2 regions of the Streptomyces sp. NPDC002306 genome follow, and region 2 is predicted to be linked to the other one. Evidence: predicted binding sites of a transcription regulator. Region 2 holds the regulator's gene; the other holds the start of a gene.
What was found. Region 2 encodes HspR, which represses chaperone genes until heat shock. Its sites were predicted from a motif close to TTGAGNNNNNNNNNCTCAA; they were not measured.

Region 1: the regulator HspR is predicted to act here: its motif matches at 1,747-1,765, upstream of lon (endopeptidase La).

The regions. Positions count from the first base shown of each region.
Region 1 is NZ_JBSFCK010000010.1:105,645-117,349, forward strand. Features, by position in the region: gene lon (endopeptidase La) at 1-1,724, opposite strand, end outside; gene ACWCQK_RS21335 (GNAT family N-acetyltransferase) at 1,923-2,462, opposite strand; gene ACWCQK_RS21340 (GNAT family N-acetyltransferase) at 2,713-3,429, shown strand; gene ACWCQK_RS21345 (GNAT family N-acetyltransferase) at 3,549-4,331, shown strand; gene ACWCQK_RS21350 (rhomboid-like protein) at 4,379-5,176, opposite strand; gene ACWCQK_RS21355 (spermidine synthase) at 5,493-6,170, shown strand; gene ACWCQK_RS21360 (response regulator transcription factor) at 6,293-7,033, shown strand; gene ACWCQK_RS21365 (HAMP domain-containing sensor histidine kinase) at 7,030-8,139, shown strand; gene ACWCQK_RS21370 (multifunctional oxoglutarate decarboxylase/oxoglutarate dehydrogenase thiamine pyrophosphate-binding subunit/dihydrolipoyllysine-residue succinyltransferase subunit) at 8,421-11,705, shown strand, end outside.
Region 2 is NZ_JBSFCK010000002.1:287,644-299,348, forward strand. Features, by position in the region: gene ACWCQK_RS05680 (PA14 domain-containing protein) at 1-695, shown strand, start outside; gene ACWCQK_RS05685 (fibronectin type III domain-containing protein) at 740-2,407, shown strand; gene ACWCQK_RS05690 (heat shock protein transcriptional repressor HspR) at 2,493-2,942, opposite strand; gene dnaJ (molecular chaperone DnaJ) at 2,948-4,132, opposite strand; gene grpE (nucleotide exchange factor GrpE) at 4,169-4,825, opposite strand; gene dnaK (molecular chaperone DnaK) at 4,822-6,666, opposite strand; gene ACWCQK_RS05710 (MraY family glycosyltransferase) at 6,761-7,780, opposite strand; gene ACWCQK_RS05715 ((Fe-S)-binding protein) at 7,976-10,267, shown strand; gene ACWCQK_RS05720 (Yip1 family protein) at 10,577-11,614, shown strand.

The DNA of each region.
Region 1 (11,705 bases), on a different contig from region 2:
TCGCGCTCGCCCAGTTCGTGCTGGGCCGCCACCTTGCGCAGCAGCCGCGCGAGGGACCGCTCCAGGGTGCGGACACCCGCCTCGCGCGTGTACTCGCCGGCGAGCCTGCGCAGCGCGCTCTCGTCCAGGACCACCTCGTCGTCGCCGAGCCCCGCCCGCTCCAGCTGGCGCGGCAGCAGGTGGTCACGGGCGATGACGACCTTCTCGTCCTCGGTGTAACCGTCCAGGCGGACCAGCTCCATACGGTCGAGCAGGGCCTCCGGGATCGCCTCGAGCACGTTGGCGGTGGCGAGGAACACCACGTCGGACAGGTCGAGCTCGACCTCCAGGTAGTGGTCGCGGAAGGTGTGGTTCTGCGCCGGGTCGAGGACTTCGAGCAGCGCCGCGGCCGGGTCGCCGCGGTAGTCGGAGCCCACCTTGTCGATCTCGTCGAGCAGGACCACCGGGTTCATGGACCCGGCCTCCTTGATCGCGCGGACCACGCGGCCGGGCAGCGCGCCGACGTACGTACGCCGGTGGCCGCGGATCTCGGCCTCGTCACGGACGCCGCCGAGGGCGACCCGCACGAACTTGCGTCCCATGGCATGGGCGACCGATTCACCCAGGCTGGTCTTTCCGACACCAGGCGGGCCCACCAGGGCGAGTACGGCACCGCCGCGCCGGCCGCCGATGACACCCAGGCCGCGGTCGGTACGGCGCTTGCGGACCGCCAGGTACTCGGTGATCCGCTCCTTCACGTCCTCCAGACCCGCGTGCTCGGCGTCCAGGACCGCCTTGGCGCCCTGGATGTCGTACACGTCCTCGGTCCGCTCGTTCCACGGCAGTTCCAGCACGGTGTCGAGCCAGGTGCGGATCCACGAGCCCTCGGGCGACTGGTCGCTGGACCGCTCCAGCTTGTCGACCTCCTTGAGGGCGGCCTCACGGACCGTCTCGGGGAGGTCGGCGGCCTCGACACGGGAGCGGTAGTCGTCGGACTCCTCGCCGTCCTTCTCGCCGTTCAGGTCGCGCAGTTCCTTGCGCACCGCTTCCAGCTGGCGCCGGAGCAGGAACTCCCGCTGCTGCTTGTCGACGCCTTCCTGGACGTCCTTCGCGATCGTCTCGGCGACGTCCTGCTCGGCGAGGTGGTCGCGCAGCTGCTGGGTGGCGAGCTTCAGACGGGCCACCGGATCGGTGGTCTCCAGCAGTTCCACCTTCTGTTCGGTGGTCAGGAACGGCGAGTAGCCGGAGTTGTCGGCGAGCGTGGAGACCTCGTCGATGGCCTGCACACGGTCCACCACCTGCCAGGCGCCGCGCTTGCGCAGCCAGGCGGTGGCGAGGGCCTTGTACTCCTTGACCAGTTCGGTGACGTGACCGGGCAGCGGCTCGGGCACGCTCTCGTCGATCCGGGTCCCCTCGACCCACAGCGCGGCACCCGGTCCGGTCGTGCCGGCGCCGATGCGCACCCGGCCCCGGCCGCGGATCAGCGCGCCCGGGTCGCCGTCGGCCAGCCGGCCGACCTGCTCGACCGTGCCGAGCACACCGGTGCCCGGGTAGGTACCGTCGATCCTCGGCACCAGCAGCACCCTGGGCTTACCGGGCTCGGACCGCGAGGCGGCCTGGGCGGCCTCCACGGCGGCCCGTACGTCGGCGTCGTTCAGGTCGAGCGGTACCACCATCCCGGGCAGCACGACCTCGTCGTCGAGCGGCAGCACAGGCAGAGTGAGCGATGTGGACGTCGAAGCCATGATCTCCCCTTCGGCACTCAAGTTGAGCTATGCCGACTCAATGCACGTGAGCCTCCGAATGTTCCCCGACGTCTGTTCGCTCTGAGCGATCACGTCGGTCGTGCCCTTCGACGTGGGCCTCTTGGCGCCGGGGCCCGCCTGACGGGCCGTCTCCCGGCGGTGCTGTCGAGTCACCGATCCGCACGGTCGAGCACCAGCTCACGCGGAGGGCGTGACCGGGGACCGCACGCCGAGCCACTGCTCGGCGTCCCAGGCCTGGAACCGCTCCACCTCGGTGAACCCGAGCTTCGCCGCGAGGCGCATCGAGCCGACGTTGGCGGACTGGGTGGTGAGCACCACCGGCTCGCCGGGAAGGACGCCGTCGAACCAGTCGAGTGCCGCCGCGCACGCCTCGGCGGCGTACCCGGATCCCCACGCCCGCGGCAGGAACAGGTAGCCGAGGTCGGCTTTCCCCGCGGCGGCCGGACGGCGGTGCTCCGTCGCCCTCCTGAGCAGGATGTGGCCGATCATCGATCCGTCGAGATCGACGACGAAACTCCCGGGCCACCGCTCGGGCGCCGCGGGCAGTTCGCGCTCGAGTTCGTCACGCGGGCGGGGACCGCCGAGGTAGGCGTGCACCTCCGGCGACGCCAGCAGCTCGACGAACGCCGCACGGTCCCGGGCCTCGGGCTCGCGGAGCACGAGCCTCTCGGTCCTGATCGGGGCAGGCGGCCAGGCGACGGATCCGAGTTCGGTCATGCCCGCCACGTAATCAGCGGGCTCGGCAGCGATCAAGACCGGCGGATGGATCAGGCCACCGACCCACTGCCCCTACCCTCACCGACGGCCACCGCCCCCGTCCTCCGCGCTTTCCTGCGGCAATCGTCCGCCTGTCTGGGCCACCTTTTAGAGGCCGCCTGTAGAGACCACTGTCGAGAAGGGTGCCGCCCGGCATATGGTCCTCTCGGTAATGCCTACACACCGCCTACGACTGTTACAGGGGGATGTCATGGACGGAATCGTCCGGAGCTGGGTCGACGGATGGGTCGTCTCGCGCGGGGCGGCCCCGCCGGTGATCGAGCCCTGGGGCTGCACGATCGACGTGGGCCTGGAACGCCAGGTCACGCGGCACGTCTTCGGCGCGGTCGGGGACGCCGTCGACGGGGCGGCGGTGCGCAAGGTGGCCGACGCGGTGACGGGGGACGGGGTGTGGCTCAAGGTCTTCCACGACCCCTCCGTGGTCGCGGGCCTGCTGGGCGCGGGCTGGTGGGTGGACCCCGAGCCGGGCTACCTGATGACGGTCCCGCTGACGGTCCCCCGGCCGGGTCCCGCGTCGGCTTCGGTCCCGGGGGCGGGCGGCCTGGCGGACCTCCCGGACGGCTACCGGCCGCGCGTCTGGTCGCGCGGCGGCGTGATCCGCGCGATGGTCACGGCCCCCGACGGCTCCCTGGCCGCGCGCGGCCAGATCACCCCGGTCGGCGGGACCGCCGTCGCCGACCAGATCGAGACGTCGCCCGCACACCGGCGGCGCGGGCTCGGCGGCACGGTGATGCGGACGCTCCAGCGGGCGGCGGCCGAGCAGGGGGCGGAGACCGGCGTGCTGGCCGGTACCCCGGCGGGGCGGGCGCTGTACGAGACGCTGGGCTGGCGGGTGGTGGCACCGCTCACGAGCGCGAGGTTCACCCGCCCCACGACACCCGCCGCCATCGCCTCCGCCTCCGCCTGAACAGCGTCGGCGCCTGGCACCGGCTCCGACTCCGGCACCGATTCGCTTGGCCGCGCGTCGAACGCGCGGCCGGGAAAGTGCGTTGCGCTCGCCTGGGTCCCGGCTCGAACCTTCTCCGCATGACGGATACACAGATCTTGCTCGACGCCTACGACGCCCAGTTGCGCCGCACCCCGCCCCCCGGAGTCGCGCACGAGTTCGACGGTCCGCTGCTCCGCATGGACCTCGGCTTCCGCGGCTTCGTCAGCGGGCCGCGCGACCTGGGCGGCCTGCGCGGCCCGGCGGTCGACGAGCTGATCGTCCGGCAGCGGGACCACTTCGCCGCGCGCGGGCAGGCCGTGGAGTGGAAGGTCCGTGGGCACGACACCCCGGCCGACCTCACGGACCGGCTGCGCGCGGCGGGCTTCGTACCGGAGGCGCAGGAGACCGTACTCGTCGCCACCGTGGCGGAACTGGCGGTGGAAACGCCCGTACTGCCCGACGGAGTCGCCCTGCGACAGGTCACCGCCGACGCCGACATGCACCGGGTGGCCGCCCTGGAGACGGCCATCTGGGAAACGGATCTGAGCGCGATCGCCGACGACCTCATCGGTCGCGTCTCGCGCGCGCCGGACGAGATCGCGGTCCTGGTAGCCGAGGCGGGCGGCGAGGTGGTCTCCGCGGCCTGGCTGGCCTTCCGCCCCGGCACCGAGTTCGGCGCGCTGACCGGCGGCTCCACGCTCGCCGAGTGGCGCGGCAAGGGCATCTACCGCGCCCTGGTGGCCGCCCGCGCCGGGCTCGCCGCCGCCCGCGGTGTCCGCTACCTGCACGTGGACGCCTCCGACGACAGCGCGCCCATCCTGCGACGACTGGGCTTCCGGGCGGTGACCACGACGACCCCGTACGTGTGGTCCCCGGCTTGAAGTCCTGACCGGACTCAGGCCGTGCCCTGACCGCGCCCTGACCGGGCTCAGGCAGGTTCGAGGGCGGCGGTGCGGCTCCGGTGCCATCGCCGCAGCGCCGGCCAGGTGGCGACGCCGATGGCCAGGGACATCGCGTGCCCCCAGTTCGTCAGGGGATCGGGGAGCTCGACGAGTCCCTGTGCGACCACCCCGCCGAACACCGCGAGCAACGGCCACCGCAGCCATGGGGTGAGCAGGCCCGCCAGGGCGCCGACGCTGGTGGCGACACCGAAGCTGATGCCGTAGTCGGAGCGGTGCAGGGAGCTCGCGGGAAGGTGTCCGACCAGCACGGCCAGCCCGACCGGGACCTCGGTGGCGAGGGTGGCCAGCACGTGCCCGAGCAGGAAGACACCGGCCGTGCGCAGGCCGCCCGTCCTGCGCTCCAGGGCCGTGAGGACGAGCAGGAAGCCGATCGCGTACGGCGACGCCACGCCGCCCGCGATCCACAGCGCGCTGGCCGACAGGACGAGGACGGGGGTGCGCAGGAGGTGCGCCACATCGGTGCTGGAGCCCTGGTGCAGGGCATGCACCAGGGCGGGGTCGGCGTAGGCCGTGATCAGTGAGGTGAGGGTCAGGACGACCGCGAAGGCGAAGGTGAACGGCGTGCCGGTGGGGGTGGGGAACAGCCGCCAGGGACGGATCCGGGGGCGGACCCGGGGGCGGGGACGTGCCGCCTCGAAGGGCGGCGCGGGCTCGGGCGCGGGGGCCGGGGTGCGCTGCCGGGGCATCCCGTCCAGCAGTCCGAAGACGTCCCGCGATGGGACGTCCGGAGCCGTCGCGGGGTCGGCGGGCGCGGTCCGTTCCAACGTGAGGCGCTCCTTCCGTTTCGCCCCACCCTTCGCGCCCCACAGGGCCGGTGTCTATGACCGGCGCCACGCGGGCGCCGATTCACAGCAACCTCTCAGTCTCAGACGACTCCCGCGTCCGGGACGCTCCCCCGCCCGGGGCTGTCCCCGCCCGCGGGCAGCCGCATCCCCCTCCTTTCCTCCTCCCTTCCCCCTCCCTTCCTCCTCCTTTTCTCTCCCTTTTCTCTTCCCTCCCTGCTTCGCCGACCCCGGAAGCCGCCCTGACCGACCTCACGTTCCGCCCGGTCCGGGCGGAGCGAGCTGACAGGATGGGCGGATGGCCACGTCGTACGACATCCCCGAAGTCCTGGACCGTCGTGAGGGGCCGTACGGCGAGGTCGTGCTGCGCCGCCACGGCGAGTTACTCCAGATCATCGCCAACGGCTGCTTCCTGATGGACACCTCCGACGGCCGCTCGGAGCGGCTGCTCGTCGACGCGGCACTCGCCGCCCTCGGCACCCGCTCCGGGCCGGCCGTGCTGATCGGCGGCCTGGGCGTCGGCTTCTCGCTCGCACACGCCGCGGCGGACGGCCGCTGGGGCCGGATCACGGTGGTGGAGCGCGAGGCCGCCGTCATCGACTGGCACCGGCAGGGCCCCCTGTCCGGGGTGTCCCGCGCGGCTCTCGCGGACCCGCGCACGGAGATCGCCCGAGCCGACTTGATCGACTACGTCAATGAGACATCCGACACGTTCGACGCGCTGTGCCTCGACATCGACAACGGACCGGGCTGGACGGTCACGGAGGGCAACGAGGGGCTGTATTCACCGGCCGGACTGGCAGGCTGCGCAAGGGCGTTGAAGACCGGCGGAGTGCTCGCGGTGTGGTCGGCCCAGCCGTCACCGGAATTCGAGGGAACCTTGTGGAATGCCGGTTTCACGCAGGTGCGTACCGAAGAGATCCCCGTTGCCCGGGGCGTTCCCGACGTGGTTCACCTCGCCGTCCGCCCTGGATAGCAAAGCCGTGGTGACTCCCCGTACGCTGCTGCCTGACGCGGATCATTCAAGCGTCAATCGCAAGCATGCGCAGACCAAGGAATCACCCCACTGATTCCGGAAAGCACACTCAGGGGCGGGCGATGGAGCAGACACATACCTCCCACAGCGGCACGGCGACGGCGACTCAGGGCGCCCAGCGACGGGTCCTGGTGGTCGAAGACGACCCGACGATCGTCGACGCCATCGCGGCCCGACTGCGCGCCGAGGGATTTCTGGTGCAAACCGCGGGCGACGGCCCCGCGGCCGTCGACACCGCCGAGGCCTGGCAGCCCGATCTGCTGATCCTCGACATCATGCTGCCCGGTTTCGACGGTCTGGAGGTCTGCCGTCGTGTGCAGGCCCAGCGGCCGGTGCCGGTGCTGATGCTGACCGCGCGTGACGACGAGACCGACATGCTGGTCGGGCTCGGCGTGGGCGCCGACGACTACATGACCAAGCCGTTCTCGATGCGCGAGCTCGCCGCGCGCGTGCACGTGCTGCTGCGCCGGGTCGAGCGGGCCGTCGTGGCCGCGTCGACGCCGCGCAGCGGCATCCTGCGCCTCGGCGAGCTGGAGATCGACCACGCGCAGCGCCGGGTGCGGGTGCGCAGCGAGGACGTCCACCTGACGCCCACCGAGTTCGACCTGCTGGTGTGCCTGGCGAACACCCCGCGCGCGGTGCTCTCCCGGGAGCAGCTGCTGGCGGAGGTCTGGGACTGGGCGGACGCCTCCGGCACCCGTACCGTCGACAGCCACATCAAGGCGCTGCGCCGGAAGATCGGTGCCGAGCGGATCCGCACCGTGCACGGTGTGGGCTACGCGCTGGAGACCCCGACGCCATGAGCGACGGGCGGTCGGCCGCACGGAGGAGCCCCGGGGAGCCCTGGGGCGGCGTACGCCCGTTCTCGATCAAGACCAAGCTGGGTGCGCTGGTCGTCATCTCGGTGCTCATCACCACCGGGCTGTCGATGATCGCGGTGCACACCAAGACGGAGCTGCGCTTCATCACGGTCTTCTCGATGATCGCCACACTGCTGATCACGCAGTTCGTGGCGCATTCGCTCACCTCGCCGCTGGACGAGATGAACAAGGTGGCCCGGTCCATCTCGCACGGCGACTACACCCGCCGGGTGCGGGAGAGCCGCCGGGACGAGCTGGGCGACCTGGCGCAGACGATCAACGTCATGGCCGACGAGCTGGAGGCACAGGACCTCCAGCGCAAGGAGCTGGTGGCCAACGTCTCGCACGAGCTGCGCACGCCCATCGCGGGTCTGCGCGCCGTGCTGGAGAACGTCGTGGACGGGATCGCGGCGGCGGACACCGAGACCATGCGCACCGCCCTGAAGCAGACGGAACGGCTCGGGCGGCTGGTGGAGACGCTGCTCGACCTGTCCCGGCTGGACAACGGCGTCGTACCGCTGCGCCTGAGGCGGTTCGAGGTGTGGCCGTACCTGTCCGGTGTGCTGAAGGAGGCCAACATGGTCGCCTCCGGGCGCCCGGGCATCGCCTCGGGCTCCGGCAGCCACACCCGCACGGACGTCCATCTGCACCTGGACGTGTCCCCGCCGGAGCTGACCGCGCACGCGGACCCGGAGCGGATCCACCAGGTCGTCGCCAACCTCATCGACAACGCGGTCAAGCACAGTCCGCCGCACGGCCGGGTGACGGTCAAGGCGCGGCGCGGGGCGCGGCCGGAGTCGCTGACGCTGGAGGTCCTGGACGAGGGGCCCGGCATTCCGCGCTCGGAGTGGCACCGGGTCTTCGAGCGGTTCAACCGGGGATCCGTGAACCGGCCGCACGGGCCGGGCAGCGACGGCGGCACCGGACTGGGACTGGCGATCGCCCGGTGGGCGGTGGATCTGCACGGCGGCCGGATCGGCGTGGCCGAATCCGATCGCGGGTGCAGGATCATCGTCACTCTTCCGGGACTGTCATCCGTGCCAAGTTGACGTAAAGTTCGAACCGGAGCCACAAGATCCGCGAGCGGCCGCGCCGTCGGACCCGCGTGATCAGGCATAGGCCCACGTCATCGACGTGCAGGGCCTGCATCGGCGCACCCACCGCGAAGCGGAACCACACTTGTTTCCCGCCATTTCCACCCCCGAAACACGCTTTCCGGTGTGACTTTCGCGACGATGAACCGGCCCGACCTGACCTTCCCGGCCATGGGGGCGTAGCCTTTATTTCCGCTGTCCATCACCTTGTGAAGCGGAAGAGGGCGGTTGCCGCCGTGTCGCCACAGTCCCCCAGTAACGCATCGAGCATCTCGACCGAAGCCGACCAAGCGGGCAAGAACCCCGCAGCGGCGTTCGGCCCCAATGAGTGGCTCGTCGACGAGATCTATCAGCAGTACCTCCAGGACCCGAATTCGGTAGACCGTGCCTGGTGGGACTTCTTCGCCGACTACAAGTCGGGAGCGGCAAGCTCACCGGCTCCGGCGGGACCTGCGGCCGCGGGGGCCGCAGGGGCCACCACTCCGACGCCCGCCGCCGCGGTTCAGGCCGCACCGGCCGCCGCCGCGCCGGCTCCGGCCGCTCCCGCGCCGGCCGCTCCCGCGAAGCCCGCGGCCGCCGCACCGGCGCCCGCCGCGGTGCCGGCCCCGGCGCAGGCGAAGCCCGCCGCCGCGGCTCCGGCCGCCCGGGCGAAGGCCGAGCCTGCCGCCCCGGCCGCGGAGGGTCCCGAGTTCGTGACGCTGCGCGGTCCCTCCGCCGCGGTCGCGAAGAACATGAACGCCTCCCTGGAGCTGCCCACGGCCACGTCCGTGCGCGCTGTCCCGGTGAAGCTGCTGTTCGACAACCGCATCGTCATCAACAACCATCTGAAGCGCGCCCGGGGCGGGAAGATCTCCTTCACGCACCTGATCGGCTTCGCGATGGTGCAGGCCATCAAGGCCATGCCGTCGATGAACTGGCACTACGCGGAGAAGGACGGGAAGCCCACCCTCGTCAAGCCGCCGCACGTCAACTTCGGCCTCGCCATCGACCTGGTGAAGCCGAACGGTGACCGCCAGCTCGTCGTCGCCGGCATCAAGAAGGCCGAGACGCTGAACTTCTTCGAGTTCTGGCAGGCCTACGAGGACATCGTCCGCCGCGCCCGTGACGGCAAGCTGACGATGGACGACTTCACCGGCGTGACGGTCTCCCTGACCAACCCCGGCGGCCTCGGCACCGTCCACTCGGTCCCGCGCCTGATGCCCGGACAGTCGGTCATCATGGGCGTCGGCTCCATGGACTACCCCGCGGAGTTCCAGGGCACCTCCCAGGACACCCTGAACAAGCTCGGCATCTCCAAGGTCATGACGCTCACGTCGACCTACGACCACCGGGTCATCCAGGGCGCCGCCTCCGGCGAGTTCCTGCGCGTCGTCGCGAACTCCCTGCTCGGCGAGAACGGCTTCTACGACGACATCTTCGAGGCGCTGCGCATCCCCTACGAGCCGGTCCGCTGGCTCAAGGACATCGACGCCTCGCACGACGACGACGTCACGAAGGCCGCCCGCGTCTTCGAGCTGATCCACTCCTACCGGGTCCGCGGCCACGTCATGGCCGACACCGACCCGCTGGAGTACCGCCAGCGCAAGCACCCCGACCTCGACGTGAACGAGCACGGCCTCACCCTGTGGGACCTGGAGCGCGAGTTCGCGGTCGGCGGCTTCGCGGGCAAGTCCCTGATGAAGCTGCGCGACATCCTCGGCGTGCTGCGCGACTCGTACTGCCGCACCACCGGCATCGAGTTCATGCACATCCAGGACCCGAAGCAGCGCAAGTGGATCCAGGACCGCGTGGAGCGCCCGCACGCCAAGCCGGAGCGCGAGGAGCAGCTGCGCATCCTGCGCCGGCTGAACGCGGCGGAGGCCTTCGAGACCTTCCTCCAGACGAAGTACGTCGGCCAGAAGCGCTTCTCCCTGGAGGGCGGCGAGTCCGTCATCCCGCTGCTGGACGCGGTCCTCGACAGCGCGGCGGAGTCCCGCCTCGACGAGGTCGTCGTCGGCATGGCCCACCGCGGCCGCCTGAACGTCCTCGCCAACATCGTCGGCAAGTCGTACGCGCAGATCTTCCGCGAGTTCGAGGGCAACCTCGACCCGAAGTCGATGCACGGCTCCGGTGACGTCAAGTACCACCTGGGCGCCGAAGGCACCTTCACCGGCCTGGACGGCGAGCAGATCCGCGTCTCGCTGGCCGCCAACCCGTCCCACCTGGAGACGGTCGACCCGGTCATCGAGGGCATCGCCCGCGCCAAGCAGGACATCATCAACAAGGGCGGTACGGACTTCACCGTGCTGCCGGTGGCGATCCACGGCGACGCGGCCTTCGCGGGCCAGGGCGTGGTGGCCGAGACCCTGAACATGTCGCAGCTGCGCGGCTACCGCACCGGCGGCACGGTCCACATCGTCATCAACAACCAGGTCGGCTTCACCGCGGCCCCCGAGTCCTCGCGTTCCTCCATGTACGCGACGGACGTGGCCCGCATGATCGAGGCCCCGATCTTCCACGTGAACGGCGACGACCCGGAGGCCGTGGTCCGCGTCGCGCGGCTCGCCTTCGAGTTCCGCCAGGCGTTCAACAAGGACGTCGTGATCGACCTCCTCTGCTACCGCCGCCGCGGTCACAACGAGTCGGACAACCCGGCCTTCACCCAGCCGCTGATGTACGACCTGATCGACAAGAAGCGCTCGGTGCGCAAGCTGTACACCGAGTCCCTCATCGGTCGCGGCGACATCACCCTGGAAGAGGCCGAGCAGGCGCTCCAGGACTACCAGGGCCAGCTGGAGAAGGTCTTCACGGAGGTCCGTGAGGCCACGGCCCAGCCGACCGCCGTCGCGGTGCCCGACCCGCAGGCCGAGTTCCCGGTCGCCGTGAACACCGCGGTGTCCGCCGAGGTCGTCAAGCGCATCGCCGAGTCCCAGGTCAACATCCCCGACCACGTCACGGTCCACCCGCGTCTGCTGCCGCAGCTCCAGCGCCGGGCGGCCATGGTCGAGGACGGCACGATCGACTGGGGCATGGGCGAGACCCTCGCCATCGGCTCCCTCCTCCTGGAGGGCGTCCCCGTCCGTCTGGCCGGCCAGGACTCGCAGCGCGGTACGTTCGGCCAGCGCCACGCGGTGATCATCGACCGCGCGACGGGCGAGGACTTCACGCCGCTGCTGTACCTGTCCGAGGACCAGGCCCGGCTGAACGTCTACAACTCCCTCCTGTCCGAGTACGCGGCGATGGGCTTCGAGTACGGCTACTCGCTGGCCCGTCCCGACGCGCTCGTGATGTGGGAGGCCCAGTTCGGCGACTTCGTCAACGGTGCCCAGACGATCGTCGACGAGTACATCTCGTCGTCGGAGCAGAAGTGGGGCCAGACCAGCGGGGTCGCCCTGCTCCTGCCGCACGGCTTCGAGGGCCAGGGCCCGGACCACTCCTCGGCCCGTGTCGAGCGCTTCCTCCAGCTGTGCGCCCAGAACAACATGACGGTCGCGATGCCGACGCTCCCGTCGAACTACTTCCACCTCCTGCGGTGGCAGGTG
Region 2 (11,705 bases):
CGGGCCTGTGGTCCACCGGTTCCGCCGAGGTCACCATCACCACCTCGGGCGACGAGGTCCCGCCGCCGCCCGTCACGGGCCTGCACGCCGAACCCCTCGAGTACGGCGTCAAGCTCGACTGGGACGACGCCACGGTGGCCGACCTGGACGAGTACTGGATCTACCGGCGCGGCCCGTACGCGGGCACCCACGAGTTCGTGGCCGAGGTCGACGCCGGCACCAGCGAGTACCTCGACGGCCCGTACGGGGCGCACGGCGACAGCCGGACCTACTTCGTCGTCGCCGTCGACCGCTACGGCAACTCCCTGACGTACGAGGACGAGATCGGCGGCGAGTGGAGTCCCACCATCACCGGGACCGACGTCACCCAGCTCGACCTCACGCCCTCGGAGATCCCGGCCGAGACCGCGCCCTGCTGGCTCTACAGCGACGCCACCTCCACGGGCGCCGGCATCCTCTCGATCGACTGCGAAGCGGCCGACTCCCTCGGCGTCCACGTCTACCGCTGGGACCGCGCGGCCGGACGGTGGGCCCGTCTGACCGACGTGCCCCTGGCCCCCACGACCACCCGGTACCTGGACCTGGACGCGCCGACCGGCACGACCAACCACTACGTGCTCTCGGTCGTCGCGCCGGACGGCACGGAAGCCTTCTCCAACGTCGACTGGGCCGCGTCCCTCCCGCGCCCCGCATGAGAACAAGCACAAGAACAAGCACAAGAACGAGCAAGAGAACGAAGATGAGAACCAGCACCCTCACGGCCACCACGGTCGTCCTCGCCACCACCGCGGGCCTGTTCACGGCCGTCGCCGCCCCCGCGTCGGCGGCCGTCAGCTGTACCTCACCGGTGTACAAGCGGCAGTTCTTCGCGAACACCACCTTCTCGGGCACGGCGAAGAAGACCGACTGCGACAGCGCGATCGACGAGAAGTGGGGCGCCAAGGCCCCGACCTCCGGCCTGCCGACGAACAACTTCGCGGTCCGCTGGAGCGTCACCCGCGACTTCGGCTCGGGCGGCCCCTTCACCCTCTCGGTCGCCGCCCAGGACGGCATCCGCGTCTACGTCGACAACTCCCGCAAGGTCGACCTCTGGAAGAACGGCTCGACCACGACGTCCAAGGCCGTCAACCTCACCCTGCCCAAGGGCCGCCACACCGTCCGCGTCGACTACGTGAACTGGACCGGCAACGCCAACGTCAAGTTCGCCTACACGCCCCGCACGTCCGCGAGCGTCGACAAGGTGAAGCCGCTCGCCCCGGCGGCCCCCGCCCTGACGTACACCCAGGCGACCGGCGCGGCCCGGCTCACCTGGGCGAAGAACCAGGAGATGGACCTCGCGGGGTACCGGGTCTACCGGCGTCCGGCGTCCGGTGCGGCCACCGCCTGGACCCGGCTGGCGTCCACCACGGCCGCCTCGTACACCGACGCGGCCCTGCCGCCGACCGGCGAGACGTACGTGTACCAGGTCCGGGCCTACGACAAGGCGGGCAACGAGTCGGCCGGCTCGGTGGACCGGACCGTCGTCACCGTGGACCGGACCGCGCCGGCGCAGGTCACCGGCCTGACGGCGCTCGGCACCACAGCGGGCAACTCCCTCTTCTGGCAGGCGTCTTCGGCGAAGGACGTCCACCACTACGAGGTGTGGGGGGCGCCGGAGGGCCGGCAGGACCTGGACGGCCCGGAGACGGTGTTCGGGACGTCGTACACGGATGTCCTGGCGGAGCCGGGCACGGCGTACCGGTACACCGTGCGGGCCGTCGACACCGCGATGAACGTCGGACCGGCCTCCCTGCCGGTCACGGTCACCCTCCCCGCCGCTTCGGCCCTGCCCGCCCCGAGCGGGGTCCAGGGCACGCCGTCCGACGCGTCGACGTCCGTCGTCTGGAGCTCGGACCCCGGCGCGCAGGACGTCTCCGGCTTCCGCGTCTACCGCCGCACGTCCGCCACCGGCGGCTGGTCCCTGATCGGCGCCCCCGACGCCACGGCGTCCTCCTACGACGACACGTCCGCGCCGCGCGGCACGGCGTACTACCTCGTCACCACCGTCGACGGCACCGGCGCGGAGTCGGTCCCCTCGGCGCAGGCGGTCGTCGACCGGCTCTCCCCGGCCACCGCGACCGGACCCGCCGCACCGCTGCTGACCCTGGTCTCCTCGGGGGCACCCCTGCGCTCGCCCATCCAGGTCACGGCCGCGCCCGGCACGGGTGACGAGGACCGGGTGCTGCGGGGCTACTCCTGGGAGATCAGCGGCGCCTGCGGGTCGAGCGGCACCTCGCTGTCCACCACCGGCGCCATCAGCTGGACCTCGCCCTACAACGGCCCGTGCACGGCCACCGTCACCGCCGTGGACGCCTACGGGCGCCAGAGCGAGCGGAGCACGACCGTCGACTTCTTCGTCGGTCGCTGAACCGCGCGGGACACAGCGCACAGGAGAGGCCCGGAGGTTCTGCTGAACCTCCGGGCCTCTCCTGGATCGGCGGGGTACCGGCCGGTCAGTCGGACTGCTGCCGCTTCGGCCGCCACACCACCAGCGCGCTCGTCTGCTGGACCTCCTGGTACGGGACCAGGTCCCGCCGGTAGGAGGCGTGCACCGCGGCCTCCCGCTGGCGCATCGTGGCGGCCGCGCCGTCCAGCGCCGCCTCCATCTCCGCGACCCGGGACTGGAGCGCGGCGACCTGGTTCTCCAGTTCGATGATGCGCTTGATGCCGGCCAGGTTGATGCCCTCGGTCTGCGACAACTGCTGGACGGTACGCAGCAGTTCGATGTCACGGGCCGAGTACCGCCGGCCCCGTCCCGCGGTGCGGTCCGGGGAGACCAGGCCCAGCCGGTCGTACTGGCGCAGCGTCTGCGGATGCAGGCCGGAGAGCTGGGCCGCCACCGAGATGACGTAGACCGGGGTCTCCTCGGTCAGTTCGTACGGGTTACGCCGGCGGCCGTCCATCACTCTCAAGCTCCCTTCGCGGCCTCGAACAGCTCCTCCCGCGGGTCCTCACCCGCGGTCGCCTCGCGATACGCCTCCAGTGCGTCACGAGCCTTCCCCGACAGGTCCTTCGGAACACTCACCTCGACGGTGACCAACAGGTCGCCGCGGGTGCCGTCCTTGCGGACCGCGCCCTTGCCGCGGGCGCGCATCGTGCGGCCGTTCGGGGTGCCCGGTGGCAGCTTCAGCGTCACCGGCGGGCCGCCGAGGGTCGGTACCCGCACCTCGCCGCCGAGCGTCGCCTCCGTGAACGTCACCGGGACGGTGACGGTGAGGTTGTCGTCCTTGCGGCCGAACACCGGGTGGGAGTCGACGTGCACCACCACGTACAGGTCGCCCGCGGGGCCGCCCCGCTCGCCGGGCGCGCCCTTGCCGCGCAGCCGGATCCGCTGCCCGTCGGTGACGCCCGCCGGGATGCGGACCTGCATGGTCCGCGAGGACTTGGCGCGGCCGCTGCCCTTGCACTCCAGGCAGGGGTGCTCGGCGATCAGACCGCGGCCCTTGCAGTCCGGGCAGGGGTCCGTCAGCGAGAACCCGCCACCGGAACCCCGCGCCACCTGGCCGGTGCCGACGCAGGTCGGGCACACCCGCGGGGTGCCGTTCTTGTCGCCGGTGCCGGAACAGGCCTTGCACGGCTGCTGCGAGGTCATCCGCAACGGGACCGTCGCGCCCTCGATCGCCTCCGTGAAGCTCAGCGTGACCTCGGTGTCGATGTCCTGGCCGCGCCGGGGCTGGGTGCGCGTGCCGGTGCCCGCGCCACCCCGGTTGAACAGTCCGCCGAAGACGTCACCGATACCGCCGCCGAAGCCGCCGGCCCCGCCGCCGCCTTGCTGGGCGCCGCCTCCGAAGAGGTCGCCCAGGTCGAAGTTGAAGTTGCCGCCGCCCGCGCCCGGCCCCGGGCGGAAGCCGCCGTTGCCGAAGAGCGCGCGGGCCTCGTCGTACTCCTTGCGCTTCTTGGGGTCACCGAGGATGTCGTTCGCCTCGGAGATCTCCTTGAAGCGCTCCTCCGCCTTGGTGTTGCCCTTGTTGGCGTCCGGGTGGAACTCGCGGGCGAGCTTGCGGTACGCCTTCTTGATCTCGGCCTCGGTGGCGTCCTTGGGGACGCCGAGAACCTTGTAGTAGTCCTTCTCGATGAAGTCCTTGGTACTCATCCTCGACGTCCCTCCTTCCTCGCCCCGCCGCCGGCGTCAGCCCTCGTCCGGGCCACCGCTCTCCTTGTCGTCGGCCGTCTCGGCCGAGTCCTCGGCCTTGACCGCCTGTGCGCCCGGCTGGGGTTCGGCCACGGCCACCCGCGCGGGGCGGATGGTGCGCTCGCCGATCCGGTACCCGGGCTGCAGGATCGCCACGCAGGTCGTCTCGGTGACGTCCGGCGCGTAACTGTGCATCAGGGCTTCGTGGATCGTCGGGTCGAAGGGCTCGCCCTCCTTGCCGAACTGCTGAAGGCCCATCTTCGCCGCGACGGTCTCCAGCGACTCCGCGACGGACTTGAATCCGCCGACGAGTTCGCCGTGCTCCCGGGCGCGGCCGATGTCGTCCAGCGTGGGCATGAGCTCGGTCAGGAGGTTCGCGATCGCGATCTCCTTGACCGCGATCCGGTCGCGCTCCACCCGACGGCGGTAGTTCTGATACTCCGCCTGGAGCCGCTGGAGGTCCGCCGTGCGCTCGCCGAGCGCCGTACGCACCTGGTCCAGCTGGGCCACCAGAGCGGTGGTGTGGTTCGCGTCCCCGGCCGGGGCCGCCGCCCCCTCCGCGGAGGGGGCGGCGGCCTTCGGCTCGGCGTCGTCAGAGGTCGCGCCGGAAGGGACGTCGGGCTTCTCCTCGAAGCCCGGGGTCTCCTCCGTCACGCGGCACCGTCCTTGCGCTCGTCGTCCACGATCTCGGCGTCCACGACGTCGTCGTCGGCCCTGCCCTCACCGGCACCGGCGGACGCGCCACCGGCGGCCTGCGCGGCCTGGGCGTCGGCGTACATGGCCTGGCCCAGCTTCTGGGAGACGGCGGCCACCTTCTCCGTGGCGGTACGGATCTCGGCGGTGTCCTCGCCCTTGAGCGCGGCCTTGAGCTCCTCGACCGACGCCTCGACCTCGGCCTTGATCTCGCCCGGGACCTTGTCCTCGTTGTCCTTGAGGAACTTCTCGGTCTGGTAGACGAGCTGCTCGCCCTGGTTGCGGGCCTCGGCCGCCTCGCGGCGGGCGTGGTCCTCCTCCGCGTACTTCTCGGCCTCCTGGCGCATGCGGTCGACCTCGTCCTTCGGCAGCGAGGAGCCGCCGGTGACGGTCATCTTCTGCTCCTTGCCGGTGCCGAGGTCCTTCGCCGTGACGTGCATGATGCCGTTGGCGTCGATGTCGAAGGCGACCTCGATCTGCGGGACACCACGCGGGGCCGGCGGCAGGCCGGTCAGCTCGAACATCCCGAGCTTCTTGTTGTACGCCGCGATCTCGCGCTCGCCCTGGTAGACCTGGATCTGCACGGACGGCTGGTTGTCCTCGGCGGTGGTGAAGATCTCGGACCGCTTGGTCGGGATCGTCGTGTTCCGCTCGATGAGCTTCGTCATGATGCCGCCCTTGGTCTCGATACCGAGGGACAGCGGGGTGACGTCGAGGAGCAGGACGTCCTTGACCTCGCCCTTGAGGACACCGGCCTGGAGCGCGGCGCCGATGGCGACGACCTCGTCCGGGTTCACACCCTTGTTGGCCTCGTTGCCGCCGGTCAGCTCCTTGACGAGCTCGGCGACGGCGGGCATACGGGTGGAGCCGCCGACGAGAACGACGTGGTCGATCTCGCCGAGCTGGATGCCGGCGTCCTTGATGACGTTGTGGAACGGGGTCTTGCAGCGCTCCAGCAGGTCGGCCGTCAGCTGCTGGAACTGAGCCCGGGTGAGCTTCTCGTCCAGGTGCAGCGGGCCCTCGGCGGAGGCGGTGATGTAGGGCAGGTTGATCGAGGTCTCGGTGGACGAGGACAGCTCGATCTTGGCCTTCTCGGCAGCCTCGCGCAGACGCTGGAGGGCCATCTTGTCCTTGGCGAGGTCCACGCCGTGACCGGACCTGAACTGCTGCACCAGGTAGTCGACGACACGCTGGTCCCAGTCGTCACCACCGAGGTGGTTGTCGCCGTTGGTGGCCTTCACCTCGACGACGCCGTCGCCGATCTCCAGGAGGGACACGTCGAAGGTGCCGCCACCGAGGTCGAAGACGAGGATCGTCTGGTCGTCCTTGTCGAGGCCGTACGCCAGCGCGGCCGCGGTGGGCTCGTTGACGATGCGAAGGACGTTGAGACCGGCGATCTCGCCGGCTTCCTTCGTCGCCTGGCGCTCGGAGTCGTTGAAGTACGCCGGGACGGTGATGACCGCGTCCGCGACCTTCTCGCCCAGGTACGCCTCGGCGTCACGCTTCAGCTTCTGCAGGATGAACGCGCTCATCTGCTGCGGGTTGAAGCTCTTGCCGTCGAGCTCGATCTTCCAGTCCGTGCCCATGTGGCGCTTGACGGACCGGATGGTCCGGTCCACGTTCGTGACCGCCTGGCGCTTGGCGACCTCGCCGACGAGCACCTCACCGTTCTTCGCGAAGGCGACGACGGACGGCGTGGTCCGGGCACCCTCGGCGTTGGTGATGACGGTGGGCTCGCCGCCCTCCAGAACGCTGACGACGGAGTTAGTCGTGCCCAGGTCGATGCCGACCGCACGTGCCATGGTGATTTCCTCCAGCTGACTTGAGTGGAACGGACTCAAGTGTGCACGAGACCCGGCCCGTGGTCAACAGAGCTGAGTCATGGCGACTCAACTCTTATCCGTTCCTTACGCGCAACTGGGGCCTGACCTGCGCCGACGCGGACCGTCGCGGGCCGCGCACAGAGAGGCGCAACACCCCGAGCACGCCGAGCAGCGCCGCTCCCGCCACCCAGAGCACGGCCTGCGCACCGATCCATCCGGTGTGCACCAGCACCCCGACGAGCACCGCCGAGAAGGCCCCGGCACCGAGCACCACGGTCGCCCCCTGCGCGGTGAGCCCGCGCCGCCGCAGCCGGTGGCCGAGATGGTCGGGCCCCCGGCGCAGCAGCGGCCGCCCGGCGATCCGGCGCGCCAGGACCACCAGGACGGCGTCGGCGCTCGCGATCGCCGTGAGCGCGAACAGCACCCCCGCGCTGGGCACGAGCCCGTACCCGGTCCGGGTGAGCAGCGCGGCCGAGGCGAGCACGAAGCCCGTGAACAGCGACCCGCAGGCACCGAGGCCGACCCGCGCGGGATGCCAGTTGTGCATGAGGAACCCGGTCAGCGCGGCGGCGAACACGCTGAGCAGCACCGCGAGCCCGTCCATGACCTCCGCGGCGGCGCAGGCGCCCACTCCGAAGGCGGTGACCACCCCGACGGTGCCCGCGAGCCCGTCGCCGTGGTCGAGCCCCCTGAAGGCGAGCGCCACCCAGACGACCCAGCCCACGGCGAGCAGCCCGCCGGGCACCCCCGTCTCGCCGTACGGCACCACGCAGGCCGCCGCCACCGCCGTACCGACGACCAGGAACCGCGTCTTCAGCCGCCACGCGTCACCGACCAGCCCGAGCGCGGCGACCGCGGCGCCCGCGACGAGCAGCCGGCCGACCCCGTCGCCCAGCCGGGCGACGCCCGTCCAGTCCCCCGCCGCCGCGACGGCGCAGGTGACGAGCACGACGGCCGCTCCCCCGAGCAGCGGCACCGGCCGCTGGCGCCGCCGGTCGACGATGCCGAGGCGGCGGGCGGGCGTTCGGAGCAGCGATGTGAGGAGGGCGGTGAGCAGCAGAGCGGCGGCGGCAGCGGCGATCCCGTAGAGCACGGATATAAATTAGAGGTAAATGTACCTATTTGGTACGAATAACACGATCGGATTCTGAGGCAACCCTCAGCGACACAGATCACCGAGCGGCTGGCTACAGTGCGGCGGAGGATGCGGGTAGTCTCAGACGGACTGCATAAGTTACCGCTTAGTAATCTCGCTCGAGAAACCCTCGCAGGCCCGAGGAGCCCCGAAATGCAACTCGCCGCGATCATCGTGTCGCTGGTCCTGACCGTGGTCGGCGTGGCGCTGCTGGCACGCGCCATCGGTCAGTTCGTCCGGTACTTCAAGCTGGGGCAGCCGGCCCCCGCCGGGAGTCGGACCGACAACCCCTACCAGCGCAGCGTGACGCTGGTCCGGGAGTTCCTCGGTCACACCCGGATGAACCGCTGGGGCATCGTCGGCGTGGCCCACTGGTTCGTGGCCGTCGGCTTCCTGACGCTGCCCCCGACCCTGGCGCAGGCCTTCGGACAGCTCTTCCAGGCCGACTGGACGCTGCCCCTCATCGGCGACTTCCTGCCGTTCGAGATGTACACCGAGTTCATCGGTGTGATGACCATCCTCGGCATCCTCGTCCTGATGGCGATCCGGCTGCTGAACCTGCCCTCGCGTCCGGGCCGCAAGTCCCGCTTCGCCGGCTCCAAGTCCGGACAGGCGTACTTCGTCGAGTACGTCATCCTCACCATCGGCCTGGCCATCTACACCCTGCGCGGCCTCGAGGGCGCCCTGCACCACGTCGAGAGCTACGAAGCCGGTTACTTCGCCTCGTACCCGCTGGTCCTGGCCTTCAAGGGCCTGAGCGTCACGACCCTCCAGAACCTGGTCTACCTGGTCGCCATGATCAAGATCAGCGTCTCCTTCATCTGGATGATCGTGGTGTCGCTGAACACCAACATGGGCGTCGCCTGGCACCGCTTTCTGGCGTTCCCGAACATCTGGTTCAAGCGGGACGCGAAGGGCGGGACGGCCCTGGGCGCCCTGCTGCCGATGACGTCGGGCGGCAAGCCGATCGACTTCACCGACCCCGGTGACGACGACGTGTTCGGTGTCTCCCAGGTCGAGCAGTTCTCCTGGAAGGGCCTGCTGGACTTCTCCACCTGCACCGAGTGCGGACGCTGCCAGTCGCAGTGCCCGGCCTGGAACACGGGCAAGCCGCTCTCCCCGAAGCTGCTGATCATGTCGCTGCGCGACCACGCGCACGCCAAGGCCCCCTACCTGCTGGCCGGCGGCGGCAAGACCATGGAGGGCGAGGAGAAGGCGTCGCAGGAGCAGCTGGCCGAGGTGCCCGCGGCGGCGCTGGCGGAGGCCGAGCGGCCCCTCATCGGCACGGCCGAGGAGAACGGCGTCATCGACCCCGACGTCCTGTGGTCCTGCACCACCTGCGGCGCCTGCGTCGAGCAGTGCCCGGTGGACATCGAGCACATCGACCACATCGTCGACATGCGCCGCTACCAGGTGATGATCGAGTCGTCCTTCCCGTCCGAGGCGGGCACGATGCTCAAGAACCTGGAGAAGAAGGGCAACCCCTGGGGCCTGGCCAAGAAGCAGCGCCTGGAGTGGACGAAGGAACTCGACTTCGAGGTGCCGGTCGTCGGCCGCGACATCGAGGACCTGACCGAGGTCGAGTACCTGTACTGGGTCGGCTGCGCGGGCGCCCTGGAGGACCGCGCGAAGAAGACCACGAAGGCGTTCGCCGAACTGCTGCACATCGCGGGCGTCAAGTTCGCGATCATGGGCGGTGACGAGAAGTGCACCGGCGACTCCGCCCGCCGCCTGGGCAACGAGCCCCTGTTCCAGGAGCTCGGCATGGAGAACGTCATGGCCCTGAACACGGCGTTCGGCGAGGAACTCGACGACGACGGCAAGGTCACCGAGGAGTCGCGCAAGCCGAGGTCGGCGAAGAAGATCGTCGCGACCTGCCCGCACTGCCTCAACACCATCGGCAACGAATACCCGCAGCTCGGCGGCGACTACGAGGTCATCCACCACACCCAGCTGCTCCAGCACCTGGTCGACGAGGGCAAGCTCGTCCCGGTCACGCCGGTCGAGGGCATCATCACCTACCACGACCCCTGCTACCTGGGCCGACACAACAAGATCTACACGCCGCCGCGCGAGATCATCGCCAGCGTCCCGGGCCTCAGGAACGAGGAGATGCACCGCCACAAGGAACGCGGCTTCTGCTGCGGCGCGGGCGGCGCGCGGATGTGGATGGAGGAGCGGATCGGCAAGCGCATCAACAACGAGCGCGTCGACGAGGCCCTCTCCCTCAACCCCGACATCGTCTCCACCGCCTGCCCGTTCTGCCTGGTCATGCTCACCGACTCGGTCAACGGCAAGAAGAACGAGGGCAAGGCCAAGGAGTCCATCCAGGTCGTGGACGTCGCCCAGCTCCTCCTGGACTCCGTCCGGACCCCGGTCGACGACGAGCCCCCGGCGGGCCAGTCGGAGTCGGAACACGAGCCGGAGCCGCAGCCGGTGAAGTGAGCCGGCCGTACGGCACCTTCCTGCGCCCTCCGACCCGCTCCTGGGTCGGGGGGCGCAGGCGTTTCCCGAGGCCGGCCGGGGGCGGGGGCGTCGGGGTGTGCGGCCTCGGGCGCCCCGGTCCGTTCGCGAGGCCCTTCGCGAGGCCGTTCCTGACCCTGTGATCCCGTACGCGAGACCCCTCCCGATCTCGTTCGCGAAACCGTTCGCGAAACGGTTCGCGATACGCAAGGCCCCCGCCCCCTCTCCGTCGCCGTCCTCCCCCTCCCGCCTCTGCCCGCGCGGAAGTCACCCCCTGACTCCCCTTAGGGGATGTCACAGCTCAGCAGCAAAGCCGGGCCCGAAAGCCCAGGCCCCGTACGTCATCGCGTGGGACCAGGTACGTTCGAAGGCGTGGCTGGATTCAGGATCGGACGCGGCGGCCGGGACAACCGTGCCCCGCAAGCGCGACCGCACAACCCTCCGTACGGGCAGGCGCCCCAGGGGCCGTCGTACGGCTACCCGTCGGCGCCTCAGCAGCCGTACCCGCAGCAACCGCAGTACCGGGGTGGCCAGCAGCCGCCGCACGGTGGCGGTGGCGGTGGCCAGTGGCCGCACGCGAACGGCGGCGGTCACGACGGGCGGCCCGGTGACGAGCCGGAGTACTTCGGCGGCGCCGATCCGTACGGCCAGGGACCGGGCGCCGCGCACGACCCGTACGCGGCGAACAACCCGGGGCACACCCAGGCCTTCGCGGTCGGCGACCAGGCGCCCTACAACCAGGGCGACACCTACCACGCGGGCTCAGCGGCCCCGTCGGCTCCGGTCGGGCCGCCCCTGCACTGGAAGGACCTGCTGAAGGGCATCGTGGCGGCCCCCGACCAGACCTTCCTGCGGATGCGCGACTACACGATGTGGGGCCCCGCCCTGATCGTGACGTTCCTCTACGGCCTGATCGCGGTCTTCGGCTTCGACGGCGCCCGCGAGGACGCCATCAACGCCACCCTCTCCAACGCCATCCCGATCGTCCTGACGACGGCCGTGGCGATGGTGATCAGCGCCTTCGTCCTGGGCGTGGTCACCCACACCGTGGCCCGCCAGCTCGGCGGCGACGGCGCGTGGCAGCCCACGGTCGGCCTGTCGATGCTGATCATGTCGCTGACGGACACGCCCCGCCTGGTCCTCGCGATGTTCTTCGGCGGCGACGCGACCTTCGTCCAGCTCGTGGGCTGGGCGACCTGGGTGGCGGCCGGTGCGCTGCTGACCCTGATGGTCCGCCGCTCCCACGACCTGCCCTGGCCGAAGGCGCTGGGCGCGTCGGCGATCCAGCTGATCGCCCTGCTGTCGATCGTGAAGCTGGGCACGTTCTAGAGCGGCACGAGCGCGTGAGTACCGCGAGTACCGCGAGTACCGCGCTGTGGCGCAAACGAAGATCCCCGGTCCATCAGGACCGGGGATCTTC